Regions from separate parts of the Rhizobium sp. CECT 9324 genome, predicted to be linked through region 4. Evidence: predicted binding sites of a transcription regulator. Region 4 holds the regulator's gene; each other region holds the start of a gene.
What was found. Region 4 encodes PhoB, which activates phosphate uptake and scavenging genes when phosphate is short. Its sites were predicted from a motif close to TGTCATNNANCTGTCAT; they were not measured.
Positions count from the first base shown of each region.

Region 1: the regulator PhoB is predicted to act here: its motif matches at 4,639-4,655, upstream of phnF (phosphonate metabolism transcriptional regulator PhnF).
Region 2: the regulator PhoB is predicted to act here: its motif matches at 5,101-5,117, upstream of LQ231_RS16045 (DUF1045 domain-containing protein).
Region 3: the regulator PhoB is predicted to act here: its motif matches at 5,036-5,052, upstream of LQ231_RS14000 (UDP-2,3-diacylglucosamine diphosphatase).

Region 1 is NZ_CAKKMZ010000001.1:678,937-686,128, reverse strand. Features, by position in the region: gene LQ231_RS03180 (glucokinase) at 1-447, shown strand, start outside; gene LQ231_RS03175 (ABC transporter ATP-binding protein) at 562-2,355, shown strand; gene dapB (4-hydroxy-tetrahydrodipicolinate reductase) at 2,380-3,192, shown strand; gene LQ231_RS03165 (2,3-bisphosphoglycerate-dependent phosphoglycerate mutase) at 3,214-3,849, shown strand; gene phnF (phosphonate metabolism transcriptional regulator PhnF) at 3,902-4,621, opposite strand; gene phnG (phosphonate C-P lyase system protein PhnG) at 4,723-5,193, shown strand; gene phnH (phosphonate C-P lyase system protein PhnH) at 5,193-5,801, shown strand; gene LQ231_RS03145 (carbon-phosphorus lyase complex subunit PhnI) at 5,805-6,911, shown strand; gene LQ231_RS03140 (alpha-D-ribose 1-methylphosphonate 5-phosphate C-P-lyase PhnJ) at 6,908-7,192, shown strand, end outside.
Region 2 is NZ_CAKKMZ010000001.1:3,287,202-3,294,393, forward strand. Features, by position in the region: gene LQ231_RS16015 (HepT-like ribonuclease domain-containing protein) at 1-159, opposite strand, end outside; gene LQ231_RS16020 (nucleotidyltransferase family protein) at 156-449, opposite strand; gene LQ231_RS16025 (glutamine synthetase beta-grasp domain-containing protein) at 585-1,625, opposite strand; gene LQ231_RS16030 (DUF2735 domain-containing protein) at 2,029-2,208, shown strand; gene uraD (2-oxo-4-hydroxy-4-carboxy-5-ureidoimidazoline decarboxylase) at 2,502-2,999, opposite strand; gene puuE (allantoinase PuuE) at 3,299-4,219, opposite strand; gene LQ231_RS16045 (DUF1045 domain-containing protein) at 4,320-5,027, opposite strand; gene LQ231_RS16050 (FAD-binding oxidoreductase) at 5,207-6,379, opposite strand; gene mnmD (tRNA (5-methylaminomethyl-2-thiouridine)(34)-methyltransferase MnmD) at 6,383-7,105, shown strand.
Region 3 is NZ_CAKKMZ010000001.1:2,857,329-2,864,520, reverse strand. Features, by position in the region: gene LQ231_RS14020 (DUF2865 domain-containing protein) at 1-441, opposite strand, end outside; gene LQ231_RS14015 (acyl-homoserine-lactone synthase) at 977-1,618, opposite strand; gene LQ231_RS27220 (helix-turn-helix domain-containing protein) at 1,736-2,494, opposite strand; gene LQ231_RS14005 (NADP-dependent malic enzyme) at 2,629-4,941, opposite strand; gene LQ231_RS14000 (UDP-2,3-diacylglucosamine diphosphatase) at 5,099-5,953, shown strand; gene LQ231_RS13995 (ABC transporter permease) at 6,130-7,192, shown strand, end outside.
Region 4 is NZ_CAKKMZ010000001.1:1,016,967-1,024,158, forward strand. Features, by position in the region: gene pstB (phosphate ABC transporter ATP-binding protein PstB) at 1-673, shown strand, start outside; gene phoU (phosphate signaling complex protein PhoU) at 720-1,433, shown strand; gene phoB (phosphate regulon transcriptional regulator PhoB) at 1,461-2,144, shown strand; gene LQ231_RS04865 (GcrA family cell cycle regulator) at 2,228-2,761, opposite strand; gene LQ231_RS04870 (aspartate aminotransferase family protein) at 3,198-4,394, shown strand; gene argF (ornithine carbamoyltransferase) at 4,420-5,337, shown strand; gene LQ231_RS04880 (Hsp33 family molecular chaperone) at 5,462-6,451, shown strand; gene LQ231_RS04885 (alpha/beta hydrolase) at 6,575-7,192, opposite strand, start outside.

The DNA of each region.
Region 1 (7,192 bases), 340 kb from region 4:
ATCTCGGCCGAGGAGCTGCTTTCCGGCCGCGGCCTGATGAACATCTATCAGGCGCTGTGCCAGGCCGAGGGCGACGGTGCGCCGCGCTACGGCGAGCCAGCAGAGATTTCGCTTGCCGGGCTCAATGGTTCCGATGCGTTGGCGGCCGAAGCCCTCAGCCTGTTTGCCACCTATCTCGGCCGGGTGGCCGGCGATCTGGCGCTGATCTTCATGGCGCGCGGTGGCGTTTTCCTTGCCGGCGGCATTTCGCCGAAGATCCTGCCGGCGCTGGAAAAGCCGGAGTTTCGTGCGGCCTTCGAGGACAAGGCACCACATACGACACTGATGAAAAGCATTCCGACCTTCGTTGTCACCCATCCGCAGGCCGCGCTTTCCGGTCTTGCGGCCTATGCCTGCAATCCCGGTGGCTTCGGGCTTGCCACCGAGGGACGGCACTGGCGCCGCTAAACCGGCGCTTATGTGCCCAAAAGTGGGCAGCTATGGTCAAACGCGGCGCGACTGGCTATAGAGCGGCGGCGCCCAAAAGGGCGTAGTGAGCGAAATCGCACAGGAATTCTTTTCTTGGACGCCAGCGGCACCAACAAAACAGTCGTGGATTCAGGCAGCGTCACTGCCATGCTGAAACGCATCATGGCGGAAAACGGCCGCGACCATGTCGGCGGCTATGTGTTTGCCGTCCTCTGTCTCATCACCGTGGCCCTGACTACGGCGTTCACCGCCTGGATCATGGAATCGGTGATCAATGAAACCTTTGCCAACCGCCGCGCCGATCTCATCTGGCTGATCTGCGGCGCCATCCTCGCCTCCTTCGTGTTGCGCGGCTTTGCCGGCTATGGCCAGGCGGTGACGCTGTCCAAGATCGGCAACAACATCGTGGCGCGCTACCAGCGCCGGCTTTTTGCCCATCTGATGACGCTGTCGATCGGTTACTTCTCCGATGCACGCTCGTCGCACCTGGCAGCACAGGTCAGCCAAAACATCGACGGCATCCGCGATGTGCTGAACCTGACGATTACCTCTCTGGCGAGAGACCTGCTGACGCTGATCGCGCTGGTCGGCGTGATGATCTACCAGGATGCGCTGCTGACGCTGATCGTCTTCGTCATCGCGCCGCCGCTGCTGCTGGCGCTGCGCTATATCTCGAAGCGGCTGCGCAGCGCGACGCGCGAATCCGTGCTCTACAATGCGCATGTGATGGGCGCGATGCAGGAGACGATCCAGGGGATCGCGATCGTCAAGGCCTTCACCATGGAAGCCGAGCTGTCGCGCAAGATCCAAGGCACGATCGACGCTGCCGAACATCGCTCCAACCGGATTGCCCGCCTGAGCGAGCGCACGTCGCCGCTGACGGAAACCTTTGCCGGCGTCGCCATCTCCAGCGTGCTTGCCTATGCCGCCTATCAGTCGATCTATGGCGGCATGCTGCCGGGCGCCTTCTTCTCCTTCGTCACGGCGCTGCTGCTCGCCTATGAACCCGCCCGGCGCCTGGCGCGCCTGCAGGTGCATATGGAGCGCGCCGTGGTCAATGCGCGGATGATCTACGACATTCTCGACATGCAGCCGCACCAGCGCGACAAGGACGGGGCAAAGCCGCTGTCGGTCAGCGCGGCGAAAATCGAGTTCCGTGACGTGCAGTTTGCCTATGGGCAGAACGAACAGACCTTGAGGGGACTGAGCTTCACTGCCGAAGGCGGCAAGACGACCGCCCTGGTCGGGCCTTCGGGTGCCGGGAAATCCACCGTGATCACGCTCATTCCGCGGTTCTACGACCCGATGGCGGGCCAGATCCTGATCGATGGCCAGGACATTGCCAACGTGACCAAGGCATCGCTTCGCCAGCACATCGCCTATGTATCGCAGCAGCCCTATCTGTTCGAAGGCACGATCCGGGACAATATCCGCTATGGACGGCCCGACGCCACGGATGCGGAGATCGAAGAGGCAGCCCGGCTCGCCTATGCGCATGATTTCATTCTGGCGCAGCCGCAGGGCTATGATACGCCGGTCGGCGAAAACGGCGTGACGCTGTCGGGCGGCCAGCGCCAGCGGCTGTCCATCGCCCGCGCCCTGGTGCGCAATGCGCCGATCCTGCTGCTCGACGAGGCGACATCGTCGCTCGATACGGAATCGGAAGCCGCGGTGCAGAAGGCGCTGGACGAGGCGATGAACGGCCGTACCGTTGTCGTCATCGCGCACCGGCTGTCGACCGTGATGAATGCCGACAAGATCATTGCGATGCAGGACGGGCTTGTGGTCGAAGAAGGCACGCATGAGAGCCTTGCGAAGCAGCCGGGCGGGCTCTACGCTCGCCTGAACAGCCTGCAATCGGCACCAGCCGAGCCAGAAACGCACTAGGGACGGATGACTATGGACACCCCGATGAAGCTTGTCGTTGTCGGTGCTGCCGGCCGGATGGGCAAGGCCTTGATCCAGGTGATTGCCGATGCCGACACTGTGGTCCTGCATGCGGCGCTCGGCCGGCCCGGCTCAGTCGCGATCGGCAGCGATGCCGGTGAAATTGCAGGATGTGGCCACCTTGGCATACCGGTGACCGACGATCCGCTGGCTGCCTTCCTGCATGCCGATGGCGTGATCGACTTCAGCGCTCCAGAGACGACGACGGAATTTGCGGCACTCGCGGCCCAGGCACGCATCGTGCATATCATCGGCACGACCGGTTGCGGCCCGGAGCATGAAGCGAAAATCGATGCGGCCGCGCGGCATGCCCGCGTGGTCAAGTCGGGCAATATGAGCCTCGGGCTCAATCTTCTGTCGGTTCTGGTCCAGCAGGCGGCGAAAGCGCTTGAAGCCTCGGACTGGGACATCGAGGTGCTGGAAATGCACCACAAGCACAAGGTGGACGCGCCTTCGGGCACGGCCCTTCTGTTGGGCGAGGCTGCCGCTGCCGGTCGTGGCGTCGACCTGGCCGACGCTTCGGTCCGTGTTCGCGACGGGCATACGGGCGCGCGTGAAGAAGGCTCGATCGGTTTTGCCACGCTGCGCGGCGGCTCCGTCGTTGGCGAACATTCCGTCATTCTGGCCGGCGAAGGCGAACTGGTGACTTTGTCGCACAGCGCGCTTGACCGCTCGATCTTTGCCCGTGGCGCCGTCAAGGCCGCGACCTGGGCCCGGGACAAGAAACCCGGCCGTTATACCATGCTCGATGTTCTCGGGCTTTCTTCCACCCACTGATCGTCAGAAAAGGAATTGTCGATGACCGGTACACTCGTGCTCGTCCGCCATGGCCAGAGCGACTGGAATCTGAAGAACCTGTTTACCGGCTGGCGCGATCCGGACCTGACGGAACTCGGCGTCAAGGAAGCCAATGCCGGCGGCAAGGCGCTCGCCGACTACGGCATCACGTTCGACGTGGCGTTCACCTCGGTGCTGAGCCGGGCGCAGAGGACCTGCGACATCATCCTGCAGAATGTCGGCCAGACGGGCCTTGAGACAATCAAGGACGAAGCGCTGAACGAGCGCGACTACGGCGATCTGTCGGGCCTCAACAAGGACGATGCCCGCGCCAAGTGGGGCGAGGAGCAGGTGCATATCTGGCGCCGTTCCTACGATATCCCGCCGCCGGGCGGCGAAAGCCTGCGCGACACCGGCGCGCGCGTCTGGCCGTATTACCTGACCGAGATTCTGCCGCGGGTTCTGCGGGGCGAGAAGGTTCTGGTTGCGGCGCATGGCAATTCGCTGCGCTCGCTGGTCATGGTACTCGACAAGCTGACCAAGGAGCAGATCCTCAACGTCAATCTCGCGACCGGCGTGCCGATGGTCTACAAGCTCAACGCCGATTCGACCGTCGCGTCCAAGGAAGTGCTCGGCGACATGTCCGGCGCCCACTAAGCGCGTCTGGGACAAAGCTTTCGGAAGCCGCCGCAAGGCGGCTTCTTGCGTTTCAGCTGCGGATGGTGAACTGGACCCGGTCGGCGGGGAAGCGGGTCACGGCATACTGGATCGGCACGCCGTCGACATCCGTATTCAGGGCGCGGGTGATGAGAATGATGGCGCCCGGCGTCAGTTCCAGCGTCGCGACATCGTCCGGCTCAGCATGCACGGCAGAGATTTCCGTCACTTCGCGCAGATAATCACGCACGCCACAGGTAGCGAGTGCCTGGGTGATCGAACCCGTCCGGCGGAATGCCTCGTCTATGCCTTCGAAACGGGCCGCCGGGAACCACATGGTCGAGCAGGAAACGGCACGGCCATCGGCCTTGCGCACGCCGTCAAGACGCAGGACTTCCGTACCTGCCGGCAGCTTCAGATGGCGGGCGAGTTCCGCCGTTGCACCCTCCCGTGCGGCGCTCAACAGCAATCCCTTGATGTCTCGGGCCTGATCGCCAATACCTTCGGTGAAGCGGGTGCGGCGGCCGATGGGGAAATCGAACTTGTCGCGCCGTTCGATCATGGTGCCGCGACCCTGCACCGCACGGACCATGCCTTCCTGCGCCAAGGCCGACAGGGCTGCGCGGACGGTGTGGCGATTGACGCCGAATTCCTCCGCCAGAGCCGTTTCGGCCGGCACCATGCCGGAAGCGTCATAGGCGCCACTGGCGATATTGGCGCGGATCCGGTCTGAAATTTGCCGCCACAGGGCCACGCCTTTCTGTCTCTGGATCACCGGCTGCCCGCTCCTGTCATATGCTTGTCATGCCTGGCGTTTACTCATACATTAACTTGTATGGTTGTCTATATTACTAGACATTATGAGGAATTGCAATGGACGCTGTGAAACAAACGATGACAGAGCAACACTCCGGTCGAAAGCATATCGTCGATCTGCTCGCACGCGCGACAAAGGCGGAACTGCAGGCCGCTTTCGACAGCCTCTCCCCCGCACCGAGTTTTGCGCCGCTGCGTGGCCCCGAGACCGGACTGGTGATGGTGCGTGGACGGATCGGCGGCGGTGGGGCTGCCTTCAATCTCGGCGAAGCGACCGTGAGCCGCGCCAGCGTCCGTCTCTCCACCGGGGAAATCGGCCATGGCTACCGGCTCGGCACAGACCGGGCTGCGGTGACGCTTGCCGCGGCAATCGACGCCCTCGCCCAGGACGACGCGCAAAGGCGGGTGCTGGAGACGGGCCTGCTGGCCCTGGTCGCAGCACGGATCGCCGACGAAAAGATGCGAACCGAGCAGGAAACGGCCGCCACGAAGGTCGATTTCTTCACCATGGTACGGGGAGAAGACTGATGGACAACAAGAATGAAAGCCTGATCGGCGGCTTCCCGGATGCCGTCTTCAACGCGCAGAACGTCTTTCGGGTGCTGATGGACTGCATGGCGCGACCAGGGACGCTGGGTGCCGTGCTTCCGCCAGTGGCGCCGCCGGCACCGCTTGGCATTGCCGCGGGTGCGCTGCTGTTGACGCTTTGCGATCACGACACGCCCGTGTGGCTGACGCCCGGCCTCAGCAAATCGGCCCTGCCCGAGTGGATCGGCTTCCACACCGGTGCGCCTTTGACCCGGGAAAAGATCGAGGCTCGGTTCGCCTTTGCCGAGGTCAAGGCGATGCTGCCCTCCTTCGCGCATTTTGCCCTGGGCAGCCAGGAATATCCGGACCGCTCGACGACCATCATCGTTGAAGTCGAGGCGCTGGACGGCGGCAGGCTTCTGCAGCTGTCCGGCCCCGGCATCCGCGAGACGGTGCAGATCGCGCCGAAGGGTCTGCCGGAGATGTTTCTCCGGCAATGGACCGACAATCGCGCGTTGTTTCCGCGCGGCGTCGATGTCGTGCTGACCGCCGGGCGCCAACTGATTGCCTTGCCCCGCACCTGCAAGATCACCGCTCTGGAGGCCTGAGCCATGTATGTAGCCGTCAAAGGTGGCGAAACCGCCATTGCCAATGCGCATCGCCTGCTCGCCGACAAACGTCGCGGCGACCGGACCCTGCCGAGCATCACCATCGACCAGATCATCGAACAGCTTGGCCTGTCTGTCGACCGGGTGATGGCGGAAGCCTCGCTCTACGATCGTTCGCTGGCCGCCCTTGCCTTGAAACAGGCGCGCGGCGACATGATCGAGGCGATCTTCCTGCTGCGTGCCTATCGCACCACACTACCGCGCTTCGGCACATCGCTGCCGGTTGAAACGGGTGCGATGCGCGTTGAGCGGCGCGTGTCGGCGACCTACAAGGACCTGCCCGGCGGCCAGTTGCTCGGACCGACCTTCGACTATACCCACCGCCTTCTCGACCCGTCGCTGCTTGAGGACGAGAGTGTCGATGAGCCGATGATACGGGAAGATGGCGGCGAATATGTCATGCGCGTCTCCGACATTCTCGATGGCGAAGGCCTGATCGAGCCGGATGGCGAGATGCCGCAGGACCATATTGCCGGCGACATCACCCGCGAGCCGATGGAATTTCCGATGCCGCGCGATCTTCGGCTGCAGGCATTGGCACGCGGCGACGAGGGTTTTCTGCTGGCGCTCGGTTATTCGACGCAGCGCGGCTACGGCCGCACGCATCCCTTTGTCGGCGAAATCCGCATGGGACAGGTCGAGATCGAATTCGATGTGCCGGAACTCGGCTTCTGTGTGTCGCTCGGCGAGATCCGCGTGACCGAATGCCAGATGGTCAACCAGTTCAAGGGCTCGGCCAAGGCGCCGCCGCAGTTCACCCGTGGCTATGGCCTGGTGTTCGGCCAGAGCGAACGCAAGGCGATGTCGATGTCACTGGTCGACCGGGCGCTGCGCACGCAGGAATTCGGCGAGGATGTCGTCGCCCCGGCCCAGGACGAGGAATTCGTCATTTCCCATTGCGACAACGTGCAGGCGACCGGCTTTGTCGAGCATCTGAAGCTGCCGCACTATGTCGACTTCCAGGCCGAACTCGATCTCGTGCGCCGCATGCGGGCCAAGCATGAAGCCGCGCGCCAGGAACAGAATGATATCAAGGAGGCTGCGGAATGAGCGATCTCGCCACCTATAACTTTGCCTATCTCGACGAACAGACCAAGCGGATGATCCGCCGTGCCATCCTGAAGGCGATCGCCATTCCGGGATACCAGGTGCCGTTTGCTTCCCGCGAAATGCCGATGCCCTATGGCTGGGGCACCGGTGGCGTGCAGGTCACCGCCTCGATCATCGGGCCCGACGACGTGCTGAAGGTCATCGACCAGGGCGCCGACGACACGACCAATGCGGTCTCCATCCGCGCCTTTTTCCAGAAGGTCGCCGAAGTTGCCGTCACC
Region 2 (7,192 bases), 2.3 Mb from region 4:
GGTCTCGCCAGCCATGAACAGGCTCATGGCAACGGCACGCTGCACGATCAGATTGTCGCCAAATGCGGCGCGGTCCATATCTTTGCAAAATTCATGCGCGTCCAAAGCAGCTTGTCGCATGCGTTGCAGCAACAATTTCACCCGTTCGATGCGGCTCATACCGGTTTCGCCTCGGCCAGAATACGCGCTCTAAATTCCTCGGGTATGTCACCGGGCGTCAGCAGATGCACAGGCGTATCGCCAGCCAACTGCTCCAACGCATGCTGAAGTCCTCCGAGCGTCAAAAGAGTGGAGCCCGGCAAGTCATCCACCAAAATATCGAGATCACTGCCCGGCCTGTCATCGCCACGGGCAACCGAGCCGAAAACGCGCGGGTTTCCCGCATTGAAGCGCCTCGTCGCCTCGCGGATCGCTATCCGGTTCTTTTCCAGCACCTCCGACGGACGCATCGACACTCTCCTTGCCCGCAATATAGAGCAATCCCATGTACCGAGAAAGCGCCCACGGCAAGGCAGTCAGTCCCCTCAAACGAAAACAGCGCCGGCGTGTAGCCGGCGCTGTCTAAATCATCAGTCCAAAACGGATCAGGCAGCAGACTTCGCGTAGTCGGCCAACGGAACTTCGGCGATCGTGGCCAGAACGCGCGAAGCGATCTGGTACGGGCAGCCCTGGCTGTTCGGACGACGGTCTTCGAGGTAGCCCTTGTAGCCGTTGTTGGCGAAGGAGTGCGGAACGCGGATCGAGGCTCCACGGTCAGCGATGCCGTAGGAGAACTTGTTCCACGGAGCGGTCTCGTGCTTGCCGGTCAGACGCAGATGGTTGTCGGGACCGTAAACGTCGATATGCTCTTTCCAGTTCTTGGCGAAAGCAGCCATGAGCGCTTCGAAATAGTCCTTGCCGCCGACTTCGCGCATGAACTTGGTCGAGAAGTTGCAGTGCATGCCAGAGCCGTTCCAGTCGGTATCGCCGAGCGGCTTGCAATGGAACTCGACATCAACGCCGTACTTTTCGCAAAGGCGAAGCAGCAGGTAGCGAGCGATCCAGATTTCGTCGGCGGCGCGCTTCGAGCCCTTGCCGAACACCTGGAATTCCCACTGGCCCTTGGCCACTTCGGCATTGATGCCTTCGTGGTTGATACCGGCTTCGAGGCACAGGTCGAGATGCTCTTCGACGATTTCACGGGCGATTTCGCCAACATTCTTGTAGCCGACGCCGGTGTAGTACGGACCCTGCGGAGCCGGGAAGCCGTTTTCCGGGAAGCCGAGCGGGCGACCGTCCTGGTAGAGGAAGTATTCCTGCTCGAAGCCGAACCAGGTGCCTTCGTCGTCGAGAATCGTCGCGCGGCTGTTGGTTGCATGCGGCGTGACGCCATCCGGCATCATGACTTCGCACATGACGAGCGCGCCGTTGGTGCGGGCCGGATCCGGGTAGATTGCGACCGGCTTCAGAACGCAGTCGGAGCTATGGCCTTCGGCCTGCATCGTCGACGAGCCATCGAAGCCCCACAGCGGCAACTGGTCCAGGGTCGGAAATTCGTTGAATTCTTTGATCTGCGTCTTGCCACGCAGGTTTGGCACCGGCTTGTAGCCGTCGAGCCAGATATACTCGAGCTTGAACTTGGTCATCAATCGTCTCTCTTCAGTCAAGCGCTCGCCATGGAAGCGCAACAGAGGGGGGTGATTCTCCGGCAGGCCGGCGAGTCACCCAAGATAAAAGCAGGAAGCGTGCCAACTTGACGCCACCGTCATGCAACTGATGCATTTTGCCGCAAGTGCGCGGTAAATCGGCAACCGAAACAGGCCGCCATTGAACGCCAAACCCTTGTCCCGAAGGAACCTTGCGCTGCCTTTGAGTGTTTTCACCACACATCCTTGCGACAGCTTAATCTGATGATTTGTCGACCACCTAATAAAATGCAGAAATACTGCCTATAGATTAGGCATTTTGCACTTTTCATGTGCATATCAGTTTAGGCTGTGATATCTAGAGTTATCGAGACAACACTCGGTTGAAACGAGAGGCAGTAGCATGACAACGAACATGGTTCGGGAATCGGCGAAAATCTACGAATTCCCAGTGCGGAACCTGCAAAGGCTCAAGGAAATGCGCGACCGTGCAGCGGTGAAGCCCGTCATCTATGAGAGCGGCGCGGCCAGCTGGTACCACGAAGAAGCGATCCGCGAGGCTGATGAGACGCGCAAGCAGTAAGACTGGCATACGATACCAAAGGCCGCCCTTGTAAAGAGCAGCGTTTGATGTGTGCGTACGAGCGGGCCGGAGCGCCCGCTTTGTCGTTTCAGGGGTACGGCCTTGTATTCGATGACCTTCCCAGCCGTCCATGTCTTTGCCATTGTCATCTTAGAAGTCTGGATCGAACGCGGCGGTTGAGCGGCGCGAAGATTTCGATCGGAGACGGCTCGCCCTTGGGCACCGTGGCCTACGCGAGAGTGAAGGCGATGGCCGCAAAATCGGGCACGGTGATGGTCGAGTTTTCAGACGCGTCAGCTATTCTCCGGCAAAAGACCGTCAAGGCGAAGCCGGGCAATCTTCTCGACCTGCTGGCAGGCGGTATCGAGTTCCTGTTCGCGGCTATTTTCGATCCGCTGTTCGAAAGCGGCAAGGATATCGTCCTTGGTCAGACCCTTCACCGCAATGATGAAGGGAAAGCCGAATTTCTCGGTATAGGCCGTGTTGAACGCGGTGAAGCGCTCGTGCTCATCCGGGCTCAGCCGATCGAGCCCGGCGCCCGCCTGCTCTTTGCGGCTGTCCTCGGTCAGATCGCCGGCAATCGCCAACTTCCCGGCAAGATCGGGATGCGCCCGCAGGACCCCGAGACGTTCATCGGTACTCGCGGTGCGGAAGATCGCGGCCATTCCGTCATGCACATCGGCTGCCGTCAGCGGCTCGGCAATGAAGCCGGCGTCGAAGGCCCGCTCTGCGATGAAGGGCGAGTGCTCGAAAACGCCGCCGAAGCGCGCAACGATTTCCGCTCTGTCCATATCAAGCCCCGATTCTCGGTGTGGTTTGCCCGAGGCCGATGGCCGGGGCGAGGAAGGTATTGCGGCTCCGCGCGGCGCACGTCCGGACCGTATCGGCCTAAGGATTAGCGAAGCGTCACCGCGTTGTCGAGGCTCAAAAAGACAAGCACTTTACATCCAAACCGGCGAACATTGTGCCTTGCACACGCACCCAACGCGGTGCGACCGTCGGGCGCAATCCTCAACCAAGACCGCCGCACGGCTGGAACGTTTCGCCATTTCAGTCGGAGTGCCGCGACGGCTGGGGAAAGCCGCACCCCTTACCATTCAGGCTTGTGATGTGCATGCCAGTGTTTGGCGATCTCCAGCCGTGTCGGCACCCAGACATCCTGGTGAGACAGTACATATTCGACAAAGCGACGCAGCGCTGCAATGCGGCCAGGGCGACCGACGAGGCGGCAGTGCAGACCGACCGACATCATCTTGGCCTGCCCTGCCTCACCTTCGCGGTAGAGCTCGTCGAAAGCGTCTTTCAGATAGGCAAAGAACTGATCGCCGGAATTGAAACCCTGCGGCGTGGCAAACCGCATGTCATTGGTGTCGAGCGTATAGGGAATGATCAGAAAGGGCTTGCCATTCTGATCCGGCACCCAGAACGGCAGGTCGTCGGAATAGTTGTCGGACGAATAGAGGAACCCGCCCTCTTCCATCACCAGCCTGAGCGTATTGTCCGACGGCTTGCCCTGGTACATGCCGTAGGGTCGCTCGCCCGCCACCTCAGTGTGCACACGCACCGCATCGAGAATGTGCTGGCGTTCCTTCTCTTCCGGATAGTCCTTGTATTCGTGCCAGCGATAGCCATGCGAGGCGATTTCCCAACCGGCTTCATTCATCGCGGCAACCGCATCCGGGTTGCGCGCCATGGCGAGTGTCACGCCGTAGACGGTGACCGGCACATTGTGCTCGGTGAACAGCCGGTGCAGGCGCCAGAACCCGGCGCGTGAACCGTATTCATAAATCGATTCCATGTTGAGATTGCGCTGGCCCGGCCAGGCCGCAGCCCCGACGATCTCCGACAACAGGTTTTCCGAGGCCGGGTCGCCATCGAGAATGCAGCTTTCGCCGCCCTCCTCGTAGTTCAACACGAACTGGACCGCGATCTTGGCCCCACCCGGCCATTTCGGATCGGGAACATTGCGGCCATAACCGACGAGATCACGGGGATAAGTCTCGGGCGTCATCAAATCACCTCTGCTGTTGTCGCCGTGAGGCTAAGCAGACGGGCATGTCCTGTCGAGACGCTACAGCCGCTTTTTCGCTGCAACACAGCAGCCGAGTGGTTCAGGCAATCCTGCGATTGGACACCCTGCCCATCGGATGCAGCGAATGCACTGTGAAAGGCGCGCCCTGCTCAGCCTCGACGAACAGTGCCAGATTGGAAACGACAACAGGCTCGCTCAAAGCCTGATCGAAATGCGCCCGCATCGCCTGTTCGATGCGCGGAAAATCACGCGCAAGCAGCGGTCCCGTCAAGGTCATGTGAAAGCGAAACTCATCCATCACATAGGCATGGCCCCAGCGATGCAGGTTGGAAAACTGCGGCGCAGACAGGCGTTCCGGATTGCGTCGTTCGATTTCCATTTCGCTCAGCGGCGCGCGAAAGCCATCGAAGGCCTGCACGACCGAGGCGGCCAGATAGTCGATATCCGCGCATGGCCGGTCCAGCACCAGACCATAGACGTCACCGATGCGGCCAACGTCCAAACCGTCGAGAACCACCGGCTCCATGCTTCCGGCAAAATGCATCAGCTCCCGCAGCAGCGCACTTTCGCTGCTCCCCTCACTCAGCCTGAACGGCGCCTTGAACGTCGCATGGAAGCCGACACGGCGTGGCATGGCGGTGTGAAAAGCGATTTCATGAATGCCCAGGCCCTTGAGGCCGGGATGGTCGACAGGATAACCGGAATACACATTACGCCCAAGCCAGCTGGCCGCGGCGAGGCTCAGCGGGTCCCCTGAGGGCGGTGTGAAACATATGGCGTACCGCATGCGAGCACCTCCTCCTGGCTCGTTGAAGGCACATTAGCATGTGCCGTTTCAACCAAGTGGTTAGGTGATTTGCGTGACAGTATGACGAAGAATGTAAGCATTTCCTTTATCAAAACTGATCGATGGAAAGCTGGATCGCACCAATGCCGCCAGGCGCGTATGGCGAACGTACAGTGGTTTCAATCAACAGCCACGCGAATGTGATGTGCCAGCGAAAAACTGTCCGGAAGCGCCATGGCCTTGCCTTCGACCGCATCCAGTGCCGCATTCGCCAAAACATGGGCAAGTCCGAAGCTGACCTTGAACCCACCGGTCAAAGCAACAACCCGCTCAGCATCGGGATGGATGCCGACCATAGGGTCGCGGTCAATCGCCTTCGGGCGCAGTCCTGCCCACCGTTCGACGATCTCGGCGCCCTCCAGCACCGGCGCAAGCCTGCATGCGCGAAGAAGCAGATCGTCCAGCAACACATCCGTGGACGTCGCGTCATTAAAGTGATTCTCGCTGGTGCTGCCGATCGCCACCTGTCCGCCTTCGTGCGGCACGATATAGAGCCCGTCGAGGTAGAGCAGCGGCAGGTCCGGTGCGATCTCCGCCTTCAACAGTGCCGCCTGCCCCTTGACCGGCTGACCGAGAGGTTTTGCCAGCGCCGGGCCAATCGTAGACAGCAAGTCGAATGAGTGATGCCCGGTCGCGACCACGAGATGGCCAAACGCCACCTTCGTTCCGTCACGAAAGACGGCGGTCGATGTCGCGGCATCGATCGCCTCGATAGCTAGGCCTTCGGTCACGGCAACGCGCGCGGCCTGTTCCAGCCTTCGCGCCAGCATGTGAGTCAGTCCGCGCGGTGAAACGCGCGCGGCAAATGTGTCCTGCACCAAGCCGCCCACGGCGAACTCGTCCGCCGGCCAGCCATCGCCGCATGGCGATCCGTCTAGTGGGTTCCAAAAAAATTGATGATCGCCCTGATGCCAGTTGCGCAGCGCGTCCTTGGAATGGCGCTCGGCAATGACACGCAGATGCGGCTTCGGTAGCGGGATCAGCCGGCCGGAGCGCCGGTAACCGGCCGACAGGCCCGTCGCGGCTTCAAGATCGGCGATCTCGGCCTCGAGCGACACTAGGGCGTCGAACTGCAACTGCTTCTTCGCATCCCATTTGTCGGGCATGTAGGGCATAAGCGCACCGAGAAGCCCACCGCTGGCTCCACCGGCAATCGCACCGGCATCGACCAGCATCGTCCTGATGCCGCGCCGCTCGGCCAGAAGCGCGGCCCATAAGCCCATGATGCCACCGCCGATGATCAGCAGCTCCGTCTGCAATTGACCGGAGATCGAAGCCGATTTATCGGACATGACATGACCCATTCAAACACAACGCCGGAAACCAACAAAACCTCTGAGCCACTGACCTGGCACGACGGCGATATGCCTTATTCGACCGCCTTTGGCGATCATTTTTATTGCCAGACCGATGGCCGGCTCGAATGCGGCCATGTCTTCCATGCCGGCAATGGCCTGCCGGACCGCTGGCAGTCGGCCGAGCCTTTTACAATCGGCGAACTCGGCTTCGGCACCGGCCTGAATGCGTGTGAAACATGGCGGCGGTGGAAGGAGCATCGCCAGCCCGGCGGCCGTCTGCATTTCATCTCCTTCGAGCTTTATCCGATGCAGGCGAACGAGATCGATCGGGCGCTGTCGCGTTGGCCAGAAATCGATGCGGAACGCAAGGCTCTGGTCGCGCAATGGCCGCAAGACCCGTCCGGGATCGTGACCGTCGCGCTGGACGCGCAGACGACCTTGAGCGTTGTCTGCGGTGATGCCTTCACAAACCTCAGCGCCAGTCCGCACAGTTTCGACGCCTGGTTCCTCGATGGTTTCGCTCCGTCGAAAAACAGCGACATGTGGTCAGCGGAACTGATGCAGCTCGTTTACGATCACACGGCACCAGGCGGCAGTTTTGCGACTTACGCGGCCGCCGGTTTCGTCCGCCGCAATCTGATTGCCGCAGGCTATGCGCTCGAGCGCCGCCCGGGCTTTGCCGGAAAACGCGAAATGCTGTGCGGAATCCGTTCGGCTTGAACTATAGCAATTCCAGCAAAAATGGGGACCGGCTTTGCGTCCGGAATTGCTTAAAAACAAAGAGATGGAGCATGGAAGGCCGCTCCG
Region 3 (7,192 bases), 1.8 Mb from region 4:
ATCGCATCCACATTGCTTGGTTTCCCCGGCCGTGCGGTTGCGATAGGCGAATGCGTTGGGAAGGTCGCGATATGGCCTGCCGGTCACTGCCGAAATCATGTCCGATGTCTCACTGTACTCTGGAGCGTGGAAATACAGTTCGGTTTCGGTATTCGGGCACATCTGCTGGCACTGGCCTGCGTCCCGGGCGAAATTCATCGCCGAAGTGTTGGACGAAATCGGAAAAAAGCCGCCATCGCAGGTACGCACACACAGAGTGCGGATATTGCCGGTGGGCAGCGGGGCTGGCTGGTCGGACAGGACACCCGGGGCGTTGCGGCTGACTTCATACGGTTCGGCCAACGTGTCGAGATAGGGGACGCGCTGAGCTTCCTCTGGCTCGCTCGCAAGCGTCGCGTCGGTGTCGGGGCTGCAACCATTGGCCACCAATGCTTCGCTCAATCTCGTCCGCGAGCCCTGACTTGCAGCGCTGCCTGATCGAATTTCCTGTAGTTTTGCTGTGAGGATGTCCCTGTTTTCTTCCATCCTGTCGATTGCCTTGGAAAGGTCTCCGCAATCGTTTCCTCCGTCCGGGCGCACAATCACGACCGCGGAGGTCAGGCAGCGTAACCTCTTCTGGTCCTGCTTCGCCTTGCGAAGCTCCAGATTTTGTTGGGCAATGGCGCTGGCATAACGATCGATTTCGGGATTGTCACCGATGATTGTTGACGCGTTCGCAAGTCGGTCGCGCAGTCGCTCACAAACGACCGACGCCGAAGCCGAATTGGGCAGGACCCAGGCCAAGCAGAACGCAGCAACTAGAAGTCTTGGTATCCTCGTCGGCAAAATCGATTTCCCGGTGGCGCGTCGCACTCCGTGTGCCCGCGCCTGCTCCTACACCAGCTAGGCGAGAATACGCCAGTTAAAGCTAAAGTAAAATGACGATGCCGACATTGACCGCCATCGCTGCTGCGCCGTTGGCGGTCAATCCTGTTGTTTAAGCCGCGCGTGCCATTTCGAGCGTCATCGGTTGCTCCAGGACGCTGCCACGGATCGATGCGATGCTTTTCATCCGGGTGAGCAGGTCGTCCGTGATCTGCCAGCCAACGGCAACCGCCTGCACGGAACCGATCCTGTGCGGGGCGGCAATACGCGTGCCCGGGCAGCCCATGCGCTTGAACATGCGCTCCAGGAATATGTCGGTGACGGTTACGATGTGGCTCAGTCCTGATGCCAATCCGAGTTCTCCGACGCCGCACATCAATTCGGCTGCGGCAATGGTGACCTGGTTGCTGGCGCGGTCCTGCGAGATTTCCGGATCGATACAGAAACGGCTCGATTCCCAGATTGCTGCGCTGCGAATTTCTTGGCTCCCGCCCAGCAGGATGGGAAACGTATCGTCGAGCATGTTCGGTCCAAGGGTTGGCAGCAGGCGAAGAGCGCCCCGCAGACGCCCGGTGTCCCCGTAGGATAGTACGTAAAGCGGATTGGCCTGGTCGTAGTGATCAATTTCCCACTCGCCGAGAACGCCAACGTCCCAATTCAGGAGATCGTGGAAGATTGTTTTGCGCAGGCGATGCATGGCGTCGATTTCGGACGGATAGCGTTTGCGGTTGGCGCCGTTAATGATCCTGATCATTCGTCACTCCTTCAGTTGAATGGAGTGCCGAGGATGGCGATTGCAGTTGACCGATGAAACTTTCGGTAGAGACAGCTACGCGTCTGCAATCAAATATTCCATGAGGTCGGAGAAGGGCTAAATCAGTTCCAATGCCTCGTGCGGATTCGCAATCAGATTGCGCCAGAGCGCTTCGGCAACTGCCTGCGGGTTGGTCATCACGTTGAGTTTTCGGCGGGCATTGGACATGAAAAAGCGCACGGTGCGCTCGGTGATCCCGAGAATTGCAGCAATTTCCCAGTAATTCTTGCCGGCTGCCACCCACGACAAGGTCTCAATCTCTCGCCGTGTGAGCCTGTCAGGCGCATGCCGCGGATATGCGTCTGGACGCTTGCGTGCAAGCATTTTTGCGTGAAAGCTGACAGCTAGGGCGGCAATGTCGCGATCATGCACCCGGCGCAGATGCGTCCACTCATGCTCTTCCATATCGGCCTGTATGACGAGGAAAGCGGCTCGGCCATTGTGAGACAGCATGGGGTAGCACGCAGCGACCGAGTTCAGACGAAGTAGGCGTGCAAGTTTTGCGAGGTTTTGCCCTGCCAGGGTTTTGGGGGCGATATCCCGCCAATCGAATGGCTGAACCGCCAAGTCTGCATGTCTCAGCGGGGCCAGCATGAGTGTGTCGCGCAGATTGTTCGTCAGCTTGTTCAGAGTTGCCAACGGCGTGTGGTAAAGACTGTGGGCGACAATGCGACTGTCAACGATCATTCCGTCGAAATAGAGCAGGTGAACGAGGGAATACGTCTGGCGCATGCGATTGAAAAATTGCGCAGGCTCGACACGCTGATCCTGCTCGAGCCAATCACGCAGTCCGAAATAGGCCTCCGCAGATGCCATGGAAAAAACCCTAAAACCAAGGGTTCAGAATGGTTTGGCTTGCTGCGAATTGTCCAGCGGCAATCTGTCCTTGCCGCTGGTAATCGGCCGAAAACCTTGAAGGCCGTCGTCCCGCGGTGGGGCGGGCGACGACGTTATGCCGGTTGCGAGGCTTCCACGACCGCCAGGGCCGCCATGTTGACGACGCCGCGCGACGTCACCGAGGTTGACAGGACGTGAGCCGGCATGGCGGCACCCAGAAGGATAGGACCGACATGCAGTGCATCCATCATGGTGCGCATGATGCCAAGCGAGATGTTGGCAGCATCGAGATTCGGGAAGACGAGCAGGTTGGCTTCGCCCGTCAACGTACTGTCCGGCATGGCCCGTTTGCGCAGTGCTTCCGACAGCGCCGATCCGCCCTGCATTTCGCCATCCACCTCCAGTTCGGGTGCCTCCTGACGCAAGATTCCGAGCGCACTGCGCATCTTTGTGGCGCTTGGCGAGGGGCGCGAACCGAAATTGGAGTGCGACAACAAGGCTGCTTTCGGGGCAATGCCGAAGCGCCGGATTTCCTCGGCGGCGAGCCTTGTCATTTCCGCGATTTCTTCAGCCGAAGGGTCGTCGGTGACAAAGGTGTCGGTAAAGAAGATCGCGCCACGCTGCGAGATCAGCAGGCTGAGACCTGAAAAGTCGCGCACGCCGGGGCGCTTGCCGATAATCAGCCGGACGTCACGCACATGGCGGTCGAAACGGCCTTCGACTCCGCAGATCAAGGCATCGGCATCACCGCGCTTCACTGCAAGTGCGCCGATTACCGTGGTGTTCGTGCGGACAATCGTGCGGGCGGCTTCCGGGTTGATGCCGGCGCGGCCGACAATGGCAAAATAGTCATCGACATAGTCGCGGTAGCGCGGATCGTCTTCCGGATTGACCAATTGGAAGTCGACACCCGGACGGATACGGAGGCCGTAGCGCTTGAGGCGGGTCTCGATGATTTGTGGACGACCGATCAGGATTGGTTCGCCGATGCCATCTTCAAGCAGGACCTGGGCAGCGCGCAGGACGCGCTCATCTTCGCCCTCTGCGAATATGACGCGTTTTTTGGTGGCTATTTTTGCCGCAGCGAAGATCGGCTTCATCACGAAGCCGGAGCGGAAGACAAAGCGGTTCAACTGGTCGAGATAGGTATCGTAGTCGCTGATCGGACGGCGAGCGACACCACTGTCGGCTGCGGCGCGGGCCACAGCCGGGGCAATGCGCAGGATCAGGCGTGGATCGAACGGCGAGGGAATGAGGTAGTCGGAACCAAACGTCGGTGTCTCGCCGGAATAGGCCTTGGCGGCCACTTCCGAGACTTCCTCACGTGCCAGCGCTGCAATGGCACGCACGGCGGCCATCTTCATCTCTTCGTTGATGGTGGTGGCGCCGCAGTCGAGTGCACCCCGGAAGATATAGGGGAAGCAGAGAACGTTGTTTACCTGGTTGGGGAAGTCCGAGCGGCCGGTGCAGATCATCGCATCCGGGCGCGCCGCGCGCGCTTCTTCAGGCATGATTTCCGGCTTTGGATTGGCCAGGGCCATGATCAGCGGGTTGGGCGCCATCTGTACGAGCAGCTCAGGCTTCAGTACGCCTGCCGCAGACAGTCCGAGGAAGACGTCGGCGCCGTGGATGCTGTCGGCCAGCACGCGCTTATCGCTTTCCTGGGCGTAGACTTCCTTCCAAGGGTCCATGAGCTCATTACGGCCCTTGTAGACCAGGCCTTCGATGTCGTGGACCCAGATATTCTCGCGCTTGGCGCCAAGGATGACGAGAAGATTGAGACAGGCGAGTGCTGCGGCGCCGGCGCCGGAGGCGACGATCTTGACCTCCTCGATCTTTTTTCCTGCGAGTTCGAGGCCGTTGAGGATCGCAGCCGCGACGATGATCGCCGTGCCGTGCTGATCGTCATGGAAGACCGGAATGTTCATCTTGGCGCGAAGCTGGTCTTCGACTTCGAAACACTCCGGAGCCTTGATGTCTTCGAGGTTGATGCCGCCGAAGGTCGGCTCCAGGGCCGAAATCGTCGAGACCATCTCATTGACCGTCGGCGCTTCGATTTCAATGTCGAAAACATCGATGCCGGCAAACTTCTTGAACAGAACTGCCTTGCCTTCCATCACCGGCTTGGAGGCGAGAGGGCCGATATTGCCGAGACCGAGAACCGCGGTACCATTTGAGATCACCGCAACGAGGTTTGAGCGCGCCGTATAATCGTCGGCGGCAGCGGGGTTTTCCTGAATGGCAAGGCAAGGTGCAGCGACGCCTGGCGAATAGGCCAGCGCCAGATCACGCTGGTTGCCGAGCGGCTTGGTCGCCTGGATTTCCAGTTTCCCCGGTCGCGGATAGCGATGATAGAAAAGCGCCTGCTCATCGAGGTCCGCAGAGGTGTTGGAGGCTTGCGGCTTGTTCTTGTCCTGGGAATTCATCGGCTCACCGGCAGTTTCTTGAAGGGGAAGTGTGGGTTCCTCAATACACGAATTGCCCGCAAGTGGTAGCCGCTAAGTGTGCTGTTCGGTACTGTGTCATCTTCCTGAAACACGACTCTGGTTAAGCGCTTGATAAAGAGTGCTAGAGGACCGCGACGTGGAAGAAGCCAGCGAAATCCGCCAATTCAGGACACTTTTCATCTCGGATGTCCATCTTGGTTCGAAAGCGGCCAAGACCGATTTCCTTCTCGATTTCCTGCGCCTGCATGAGGCGGAGACGATCATTCTGGTCGGAGACATCGTTGACGGATGGCGGTTGAAGCGCAGTTGGTACTGGCCGCAGGAATGCAACGACGTTGTGCAGAAGCTGTTGCGCAAGGCGCGCAAGGGCACGCGGATCGTCTACATCCCCGGAAATCACGACGAATTCCTGCGCGGCTTTCCGGGTACCCATTTCGGCGGTATCGAGGTCGCTGAGCGTATGATCCACGAGACGGCCGACGGGAAGAAATATCTCGTCCTGCATGGTGACGAGTTTGACGTTGTCGTGCGCAATGCCCGACTGCTCGCCTATCTGGGCGATTGGGCCTACGACACCGCGATCGCGATCAACATTTTCCTTGCAGCCGTCCGGCGCCGTATGGGCATGCCTTATTGGTCGTTTTCGGCCTGGGCGAAACTGCAGGTCAAGCATGCCGTCAATTTTATCGGCGAATTCCAGAAGGTTGTCGCCGAAGAAGCCCGCCGGAACGAGGTCGATGGCGTTATCTGCGGCCATATTCACCATGCGGTCATGGAAGACATCGATGGCATCCACTATGTCAACACGGGTGACTGGGTGGAAAGCTGCACTGCCATTGTCGAGCATCACGACGGCCGGTTTGAGTTGATTTCCTGGGCGCACAAGATCGGTGAAGCAGCTTCTTCCAAGCGAATCGCATCGCCGATGGTTCCGATTTCGTTGCCGGCGCTGGCTGACATTGCCGAAGCTGAGGGCGTCCGCGCAGCCTGAGCGCAGCGGACAGGTGCTGGAAAGCGACAGCCCAGCCAGATTAAAGCCATGGTGTGCGATTAATTCCCAGTTAAGGATTACATCGCCATTTGCGATGGTTATAGTGCACTTCCATTTTGTAGGATTTGCGTGGACGGGATTCGTTGTGGCCCGTCATTTTGGAAGTTGTCTTAGCCTTGAACTCGGTTCAGCCTGAAATCGCGCGTATCACGATCGATGACCTGCCGGAGGGGCGTGGGCGTGTCATTCGGCTCGCCGGAAACTGGAAAAATACCAGTCTCAGCGCCATGGTCAAAAGCGCAGGCAGCCTTGTGGATGACAAGTCCGGGGTTGCCGAAACCGTGGATCTCGACAGTGTTGTCAGCATGGATACAGCCGGCGCCTGGCTGGTTCGGCGTTTCGTCGCGCAGCGGCAGGCTGACGGGCGCGACATTTCGATCGAGGGCGGTACGCCTGAGATGCGTGAACTGATCAATGCGCTGCCCGACCGCGTTCAGCCTCCGGAAAAGAAGAGCAGCCGCAGCAGCCTGTTCGAAACCATCTTCGCACCCGTGGGGATGCTGACAGTCAGTCTCTGGGAAGATTTCGTCGCCATGATGTTTGTGCTCGGCTCTGCCGTGCGCGGCGCCCAGACGAAATTCGGGAGAGGCGGTGGCGTTTCGCCCGCCTCCGTGGTCAATCAGCTCGACCACATGGGCGTTCGCGCCATGCCGATCATCATACTGATGTCGTTCCTGATCGGCGCGATCATCGCGCAGCAGGGTGCTTTCCAGCTCCGCTATTTCGGTGCCGAAGTGTTTGTCGTCGATCTTGTCGGCATTCTACAGTTGCGCGAGATCGGCGTGCTGTTGACGGCGATCATGATTGCCGGCCGTTCCGGCAGCGCCATAACGGCCGAAATCGGTTCGATGAAAATGCGCGAGGAAATCGATGCGTTGAAGGTCATTGGCCTCAACCCGATCGGCGTGCTGGTTTTTCCGCGCCTCGTCGCACTGACTATCGCGTTGCCATTGCTGACCATTGTCGCCAACTTTTCTGCACTTTACGGCGCAGCAGTGGTCGCCTGGGCTTATTCGGGCATCACCTTCGATGTCTTCATTACCCGATTGCATGATGCCGTCGATTACTCGACCCTTGCTTCGGGCATGATCAAAGCTCCGTTCATGGCCCTGATTATCGGTATCGTCGCTGCAGTCGAAGGCATGAAAGTTGGCGGTAGCGCGGAATCGCTTGGCCGGC
Region 4 (7,192 bases):
GCGCACCGTGACCGCCTTCATCGGCCCGTCCGGCTGCGGCAAGTCGACTTTCCTGCGCTGCATCAACCGCATGAACGACACGATCGCGAGCTGCCGTGTCGAAGGGCATATCTCGATCGACGGCGAAAACATCTACGATCCCAAGGTTGACCCGGTGCAGTTGCGCGCCAAGGTCGGCATGGTGTTCCAGAAGCCGAACCCGTTCCCCAAGTCGATCTATGAAAACGTTGCCTATGGCCCGCGTATCCACGGCCTGGCGCGTTCCAAGGCTGATCTTGACGAACTGGTGACGTCTGCCCTGCAGAAGGCCGGCCTCTGGAACGAGGTCAAGGATCGTCTCGACAGCCCAGGTACTGGCCTGTCCGGCGGTCAGCAGCAGCGCCTGTGCATTGCCCGTGCGGTTGCGGTCAGCCCCGAAGTCATCCTGATGGACGAGCCCTGTTCGGCGCTCGATCCGATCGCGACGGCCAAGGTTGAAGAACTCATCCACGAACTGCGGACCAACTTCACCATCGTCATCGTCACGCACTCGATGCAGCAGGCTGCCCGCGTCTCGCAGCGCACGGCCATGTTCCACCTGGGCAATCTGGTGGAAGAGAACGATACGGACAAGATGTTCACCAATCCAGACGATCAGCGCACGCAGGACTACATCATGGGTCGCTTCGGCTGATCCGCTGTTCCCCTTGCAGTCGTTTCTCTTATCAGGAAGCTAAAACATGTCTTCTTCCCATATTTTGTCGGCCTTTGACGACGAGCTGAAATACTTGATGCGCCGCATCTCCGAGATGGGCGGCATGGCGGAACAGATGGTCGCCGAAAGCGTCCGTGCGCTGGTCAATACCGATGGCGCACTCGCCCAGAAGGTCATTTCCGACGACGTGATCATGGATGCCACCGAACGCGAAATCGGCGACAAGGCGATCGTCATGATCGCCCGCCGTCAGCCGGTCGCCGCCGACCTTCGCGAAATCATCGGCGCGCTGCGCATCGCCAGCGATCTCGAGCGTGTCGGCGATCTCGGCAAGAGCAATTGCAAGCGCGTCATGGCGGTTCAGAGCTCGGGCATCCCTCGCAAGCTCGCCCGCGGCATCGAACATCTCTCCGACCTGGCGCTTGCCCAGCTCAAGGAAGTGCTCGACGTCTACACCACCCGTTCGGCGGAAAAGGCAAAATCGATCCGCGACCGCGATGAAGAGATCGACTCCATGTACACCTCGCTGTTCCGCGAGCTCTTGACCTACATGATGGAAGATCCGCGCAACATTACCAGCTGCACGCATCTTCTCTTCTGCGCCAAGAACATCGAGCGTATCGGTGACCACGCGACCAACATCGCCGAGACAATCTACTACATGACGACCGGTGCCCAGCCCGAGGGCGAGCGTCCGAAGGAAGACCTGACGTCCTCCGTCGGCGCGATCAACGAGTAAGCCGTCACAAATGGGGTTTTGCCTTCCATGCTGCCGAAAATAGCTGTCGTAGAGGATGAGGAGGCGTTGAGCGTCCTCCTCCGCTACAATCTCGAAGCCGAAGGCTACGAGGTCGAGACCATTCTGCGTGGTGACGAAGCCGAGCTTCGTCTCCAGGAGCGCGTGCCGGACCTGCTGATCCTCGACTGGATGCTGCCGGGCGTTTCAGGCATCGAATTGTGCCGGCGCCTGCGCATGCGCCCGGAAACCGAGCGGCTGCCGATCATCATGCTGACGGCGCGTGGCGAAGAGAGCGAGCGCGTCCGGGGCCTGGCGACTGGTGCCGACGATTATGTCGTCAAGCCGTTCTCGACGCCGGAACTGATGGCGCGTGTGAAGGCGATGTTGCGCCGTGCTAAGCCCGAGGTTCTGTCGAGCGTGCTGCGTTGCGGTGATATCGAACTGGATCGTGAGACCCACCGTGTCCATCGCAAGAGCCGCGAAGTGCGCCTCGGGCCGACGGAATTCCGGCTGCTCGAGTTTCTCATGGCTTCGCCCAGTCGGGTTTTTTCACGCTCGCAGTTGCTCGACGGCGTCTGGGGCCATGACATCTATGTCGACGAACGCACGGTCGATGTGCATGTCGGGCGCTTGCGCAAGGCGTTGAACTTTTCCAACATGCAGGATGTCATCCGCACCGTCCGCGGTGCGGGCTATTCCATGGAAGTCTGAACCCTCGGCAGGGTACAGCGCGCAATAAAAAAAACGGGCCCAGCGGCCCGTTTTTTTTTGTATCTGGCGTTTGCCGTCGGCCCTTAGCGGGCCGCCCGACGCCGCTCGCTCACCGGCTGGTAGGCCATCTTGGCATGGTAGCCGCAATACGGTGAGGCATCGTTGATTTCGCAACCGCAGAAGTGGAAATCGTCCTTCATCGGATCGCCGATCGGCCACTTGCATGTGCGCTCGGTCAGTTCGGTCAAGGCCAGGCGACGCGAAATCGGCACCACGACATTCGACGGACGCGAGACTTCGACTTCTTCGAAGATATCGACTTCGACCTCTTCTTTCAGCATGTTGCCGCCAGCCGCGCGGGTTACCGTGCGGGTCGTCGTTGCGGTGCGGCCCTGGAATGCCGCTGGACGCTGCGTTGCCGGTGCCGGACGCTTGGCGGCGCGGGTTGCAGATGTGCTTCCGCCGGCCTTGGCGCGACCTGGCAGGTTCAGCCGGTGTACCTTGCCGATAACCGCATTGCGGCTGACGCCGCCTAGTTGCGCTGCGATCTGGCTCGCGCTCAAGCCTTCGGCCCACAGGCGCTTTAGTCTCTCAACGCGTTCATCAGTCCAGTTCATGCTGTAATTCTCCGCCGCTCGCGTGTGTGATGGCAGAATCCCTCACCGTTGCTTCGAACGAATTCGAAACAAAAACCGCCTCGTTACTGTCGGTGACTATTTCCGCCGCATTGCTCAATTTATTGAATGTTAACCTACTGGTCGGGTGACTCTGTGACAAGAGTCGGGAGAATCATCTGGAATCGATTTCCCGGTTTTCCCCAACTTGCTTCCCGAGTGAGTCAAGTCTGCAACACTCACAAATGGACCCGGCGCCATGGCGTCCGGTGGTCGCGGCAAATGCCCGGAAGCCCTCATTTTCCAGTAAGTTTCGTTGACATTGCTGGGTTAAATGCCGATAGTGCCCCCGCCGCCGCAAGGCGGCATTTTTAATTTTTGACCTGCCCACGGCTGTTCTGTCGCCGCTGAACGCCGCCAATCAAGGATGATGATAGCCATGACCAAAGCGACGCCGCTTTATCAGACCTACAATCGGGCGCCACTGCGTTTCGAGCGAGGCGAGGGCGTCTGGCTTGTTACCGAGAGCGGAGAACGCTACCTGGATTTTGCCGCCGGCGTTGCCGTCAACTCTCTCGGCCATGCCCATCCGCATCTGGTCGAAGCGTTGAAGGCGCAAGCCGAAAAGCTCTGGCACGTCTCCAATCTCTATGATGTGCCTGGCCAGGAAATGCTCGGCCGGCGCCTGACCGAAGCCACCTTTGCTGATCGTGTCTTCTTCACCAATTCCGGTGCCGAAGCGCTGGAATGTGCGATCAAGACCGCGCGCCGCTATCATTTCACCAAGGGCCACCCGGAGAAATTCCACATCATCACCATGGAAGGCGCCTTCCACGGCCGAACCATCGCGACGATCGCCGCCGGCGGCCAGGAAAAATATCTCGAGGGCTTCGGACCCAAGGCTCCGGGTTTCGACCAGGTTCCTTTCGGCGATATCGATGCCGTGAAGGCGACCATCTCCGATGCGACGGCTGCCATTCTTGTCGAGCCGGTTCAGGGCGAGGGCGGCATCCGCGCCATCCCCGTCGAGATGCTGCGCGAGCTGCGCGCCATTTGTGACGAGCATGATCTGCTGCTGATCCTCGATGAAGTGCAGTCGGGCGTTGGCCGGACCGGTAAGTTCTTCGCCCATGAATGGGCCGGCATCACGCCGGACATCATGGCAGTTGCCAAGGGCATCGGCGGCGGCTTTCCGCTTGGCGCCTGCCTCGCCACCGAAGAGGCGGCCTATGGCATGAAAGCCGGCACCCATGGCTCTACCTATGGCGGCAATCCGCTCGCCATGGCGGTCGGAAATGCCGTGCTCGATGTCGTGCTGGCCGATGGTTTCCTCGATCAGGTGCGTGATGTCGCACTCGTCTTCCGCCAGGGGCTTGCCTCGCTGCAGGATCGTTTCCCCGATGTCATCGCGGAAATCCGCGGCGAAGGCCTGATGCTCGGCATCAAGGCCAAGGGACCGAATACCGACCTGCTGATGGCCATGCGCGACCAGCATCTTCTCGGCGTGCCGGCAGGCGACAATGTCATCCGTCTTCTGCCACCGCTCGTCACGACGGCTGAGGAAGCACGCGACGGCCTGCGTCGCATCGAGCTTGCGGCAGAGAAGGTCCGCGAAAAGGCCGCAGCAATCGCTTAATATGCGCAGGGACAGGTAGACATTTATGGCATCTCCAAAGCATTTCCTCGATCTTTCCGCGGTCTCCGCCGTCGACCTTCGCTCCATGATGGACGATGCGCGCAGCCGCAAGCAGGCAACCAAGGCCGGCACGGCCGACAAGCCGCTGGCCGGCAAGATGCTGGCGATGATCTTCGAGAAGCCGTCTACCCGTACCCGCGTTTCCTTCGATGTCGGCATGCGCCAGCTCGGCGGCGAGACGCTGTTCCTGTCGGGTACCGAGATGCAGCTCGGCCGCGCCGAGACCATCGGCGACACCGCCAAGGTCCTGTCGCGTTACGTTGATGCGATCATGATCCGCACCACCGATCATTCCCGCCTGCTGGAAATGGCCGAACATGCCACTGTGCCTGTGATCAACGCACTGACGGATCTCACCCATCCTTGCCAGATCATGGCCGATATCCTGACCATCGAGGAACATCGCGGCCCGATCGCCGGCAAGACGCTCGCCTGGACCGGCGACGGCAACAATGTCCTTCACTCGCTGGTCGAAGGCGCTGCCCGTTTCGGCTACAAGATGAACATGGCCGTGCCGCTCGGCTCCGAGCCGGACGACAAGATCCTCAACTGGGCGCGCAACAATGGCGGCGAGATCATGCTGTGCCATGATGCCGATCGCGCCGTCGAAGGTGTCGATGCGGTCATCACCGACACCTGGATCTCGATGAACCAGGAACACAAGGCGCGTGGCCACAATGTCTTCCAGCCCTTCCAGGTCAATGCGGCGCTGATGAAGAAGGCCAACAGCGAGGCTCTGTTCCTGCATTGCCTTCCCGCCCATCGCGGCGAAGAAGTGACGGATGAGGTCATCGACGGTCCGCAGTCGGTCGTCTTCGACGAGGCGGAAAACCGCCTGCATGCGCAAAAGTCCATTCTCGCGTGGTGCCTCGGCGCCATCTAAGGCCCTTGAGACGGGGCCATGCTGCCCCGCTTGACCTTTGACGGCGGCGATACCATCTGAGCGCTTTCTCATAGGGCCGTATCGGCTCTGCTTTTTTGCGCCGCCGGGCGCCAGGAGACCATTCATGTCGAATAAACAAGCCGAGCTCGGCGAATTCGGTTTCGCCGGTGATGATCGTGTCGTGCCTTTCCAAGTCGAAGGTCTGGATGTGCGCGGCCGCGCCGTTCAGGTCGGCCCGCTGATCAATTCCATCCTTGATCGCCATTCCTATCCGCAGCCCGTTGCCCGCCTGCTGGCGGAGGCGATCGTGTTGACGGTGTTGATCGGTACATCGCTGAAGTTCGATGGCAAGTTCACCGTCCAGACCAAGGGAGACGGCCCGGTGGATCTGCTGGTCGCGGACTTCTCGACCCCGGAAAGCGTCCGCGCTTATGCCCGCTTCAACGAGGAAGCGCTGGCTGAAGCGGTGGCTGCCGGCCGGACCTCGCCGGAACAACTGCTCGGCAATGGTGTGCTCGCCTTCACCATTGATCAGGGCGCCTTCATGCAGCCTTACCAGGGCATCGTGCCGCTCGACGGCTCGTCGCTCGAGGATATCGCCGGTGTCTATTTCCGCCAGTCGGAACAGATCCCGACGCGCGTGCGCCTGGGCGCCGCCGAACTCTTCGACCGCGACGAGAACGGCAAGCCGCGCCGCACCTGGCGGGCAGGCGGCCTGATCGCGCAGTTCCTGCCCGAGGCGCCGGAACGTATGCGAATGCCGGATCTGCACGGAGGCGATGGCGACGAACGCGATTTCGAGATTTCGCATGACGACGCCTGGGAAGAAGCCCGCATGTTGGTCGATACGATCGATGCCGATGAACTCACCGACCCGCAGGTCGGTATCGAGCGCTTGCTGTTTCGGCTGTTCCACGAGCGTGGCGTTCGCGCCTACGCCCCGCACGCCGTCTACGACCGCTGCAGCTGCTCGCGCGACAAGATCAAGGGCGTGTTGCAAGGCTTCTCAGCCGAGGAGATCGAAGCCAGCACCGAGGACGGCAAGATCACCGTCAGCTGCGAGTTCTGCTCCAGCAGCTATCACTATGAACCGGCGGAAGTCGCTGCCGCTTGATGGATGGGTGACGAATGGAAGAGAGGCCGGGGATGTCCCGGCCTCTGGTCTGCCTGTGTGTAAAGCACGTCACGGACGGCTAACGTGAGCCCTGATGTTTCTCCGAGGCGGTGCGGTATGCGTTCAGCGCCCGGCCTCCAGGAATGCGCGCACCATGGTGGTCGTGGCAGAGGGGTTTTCCTCCATGATCCAGTGGCCTGAATCCGGTATCACCCCCTCGGTCACATCGGTTGCCGCGGCACGCATCACCGTCGCCATCATCGGGCCGAATGACTTTTCGCCACCGATCGCCAGCACCGGCATGGCAAGCTTGCCGTTCTTGGCAAGAATAGCCTTGTTGTCGATTGCATCCTGGTCGAAGGCGGCAAACTGGGCGAAGCCGGAATGCATGGCGCCCGGCAACGCATAGAGCTTCGCATAATGCGCACGGGATTCTTCGGTAAAGCGATCCGGCGTTGCCGAAAACTCGTTCCAGAAACGGTCGAGATAAATGCGCTCGCGTCCGGCCACGAGCCTTTCCATATCCGGACCACCGAAGCGGAAATGCCACAGCAGCGGGTTCTTCAGGACCTCTTCCCACGGGCCAACCCCCGGGACCGGAGCGTCAATCAGGACAAAACGTGTCACACGGTCCGGATGCCGGGCGGCAAACGCAAATCCGACCATGTTGCCGATGTCATGGGTGACCAGGTCGGCGCGGTCGATATCGAGCGCATCCAGCACGCCTGCGACGTCTTCGGC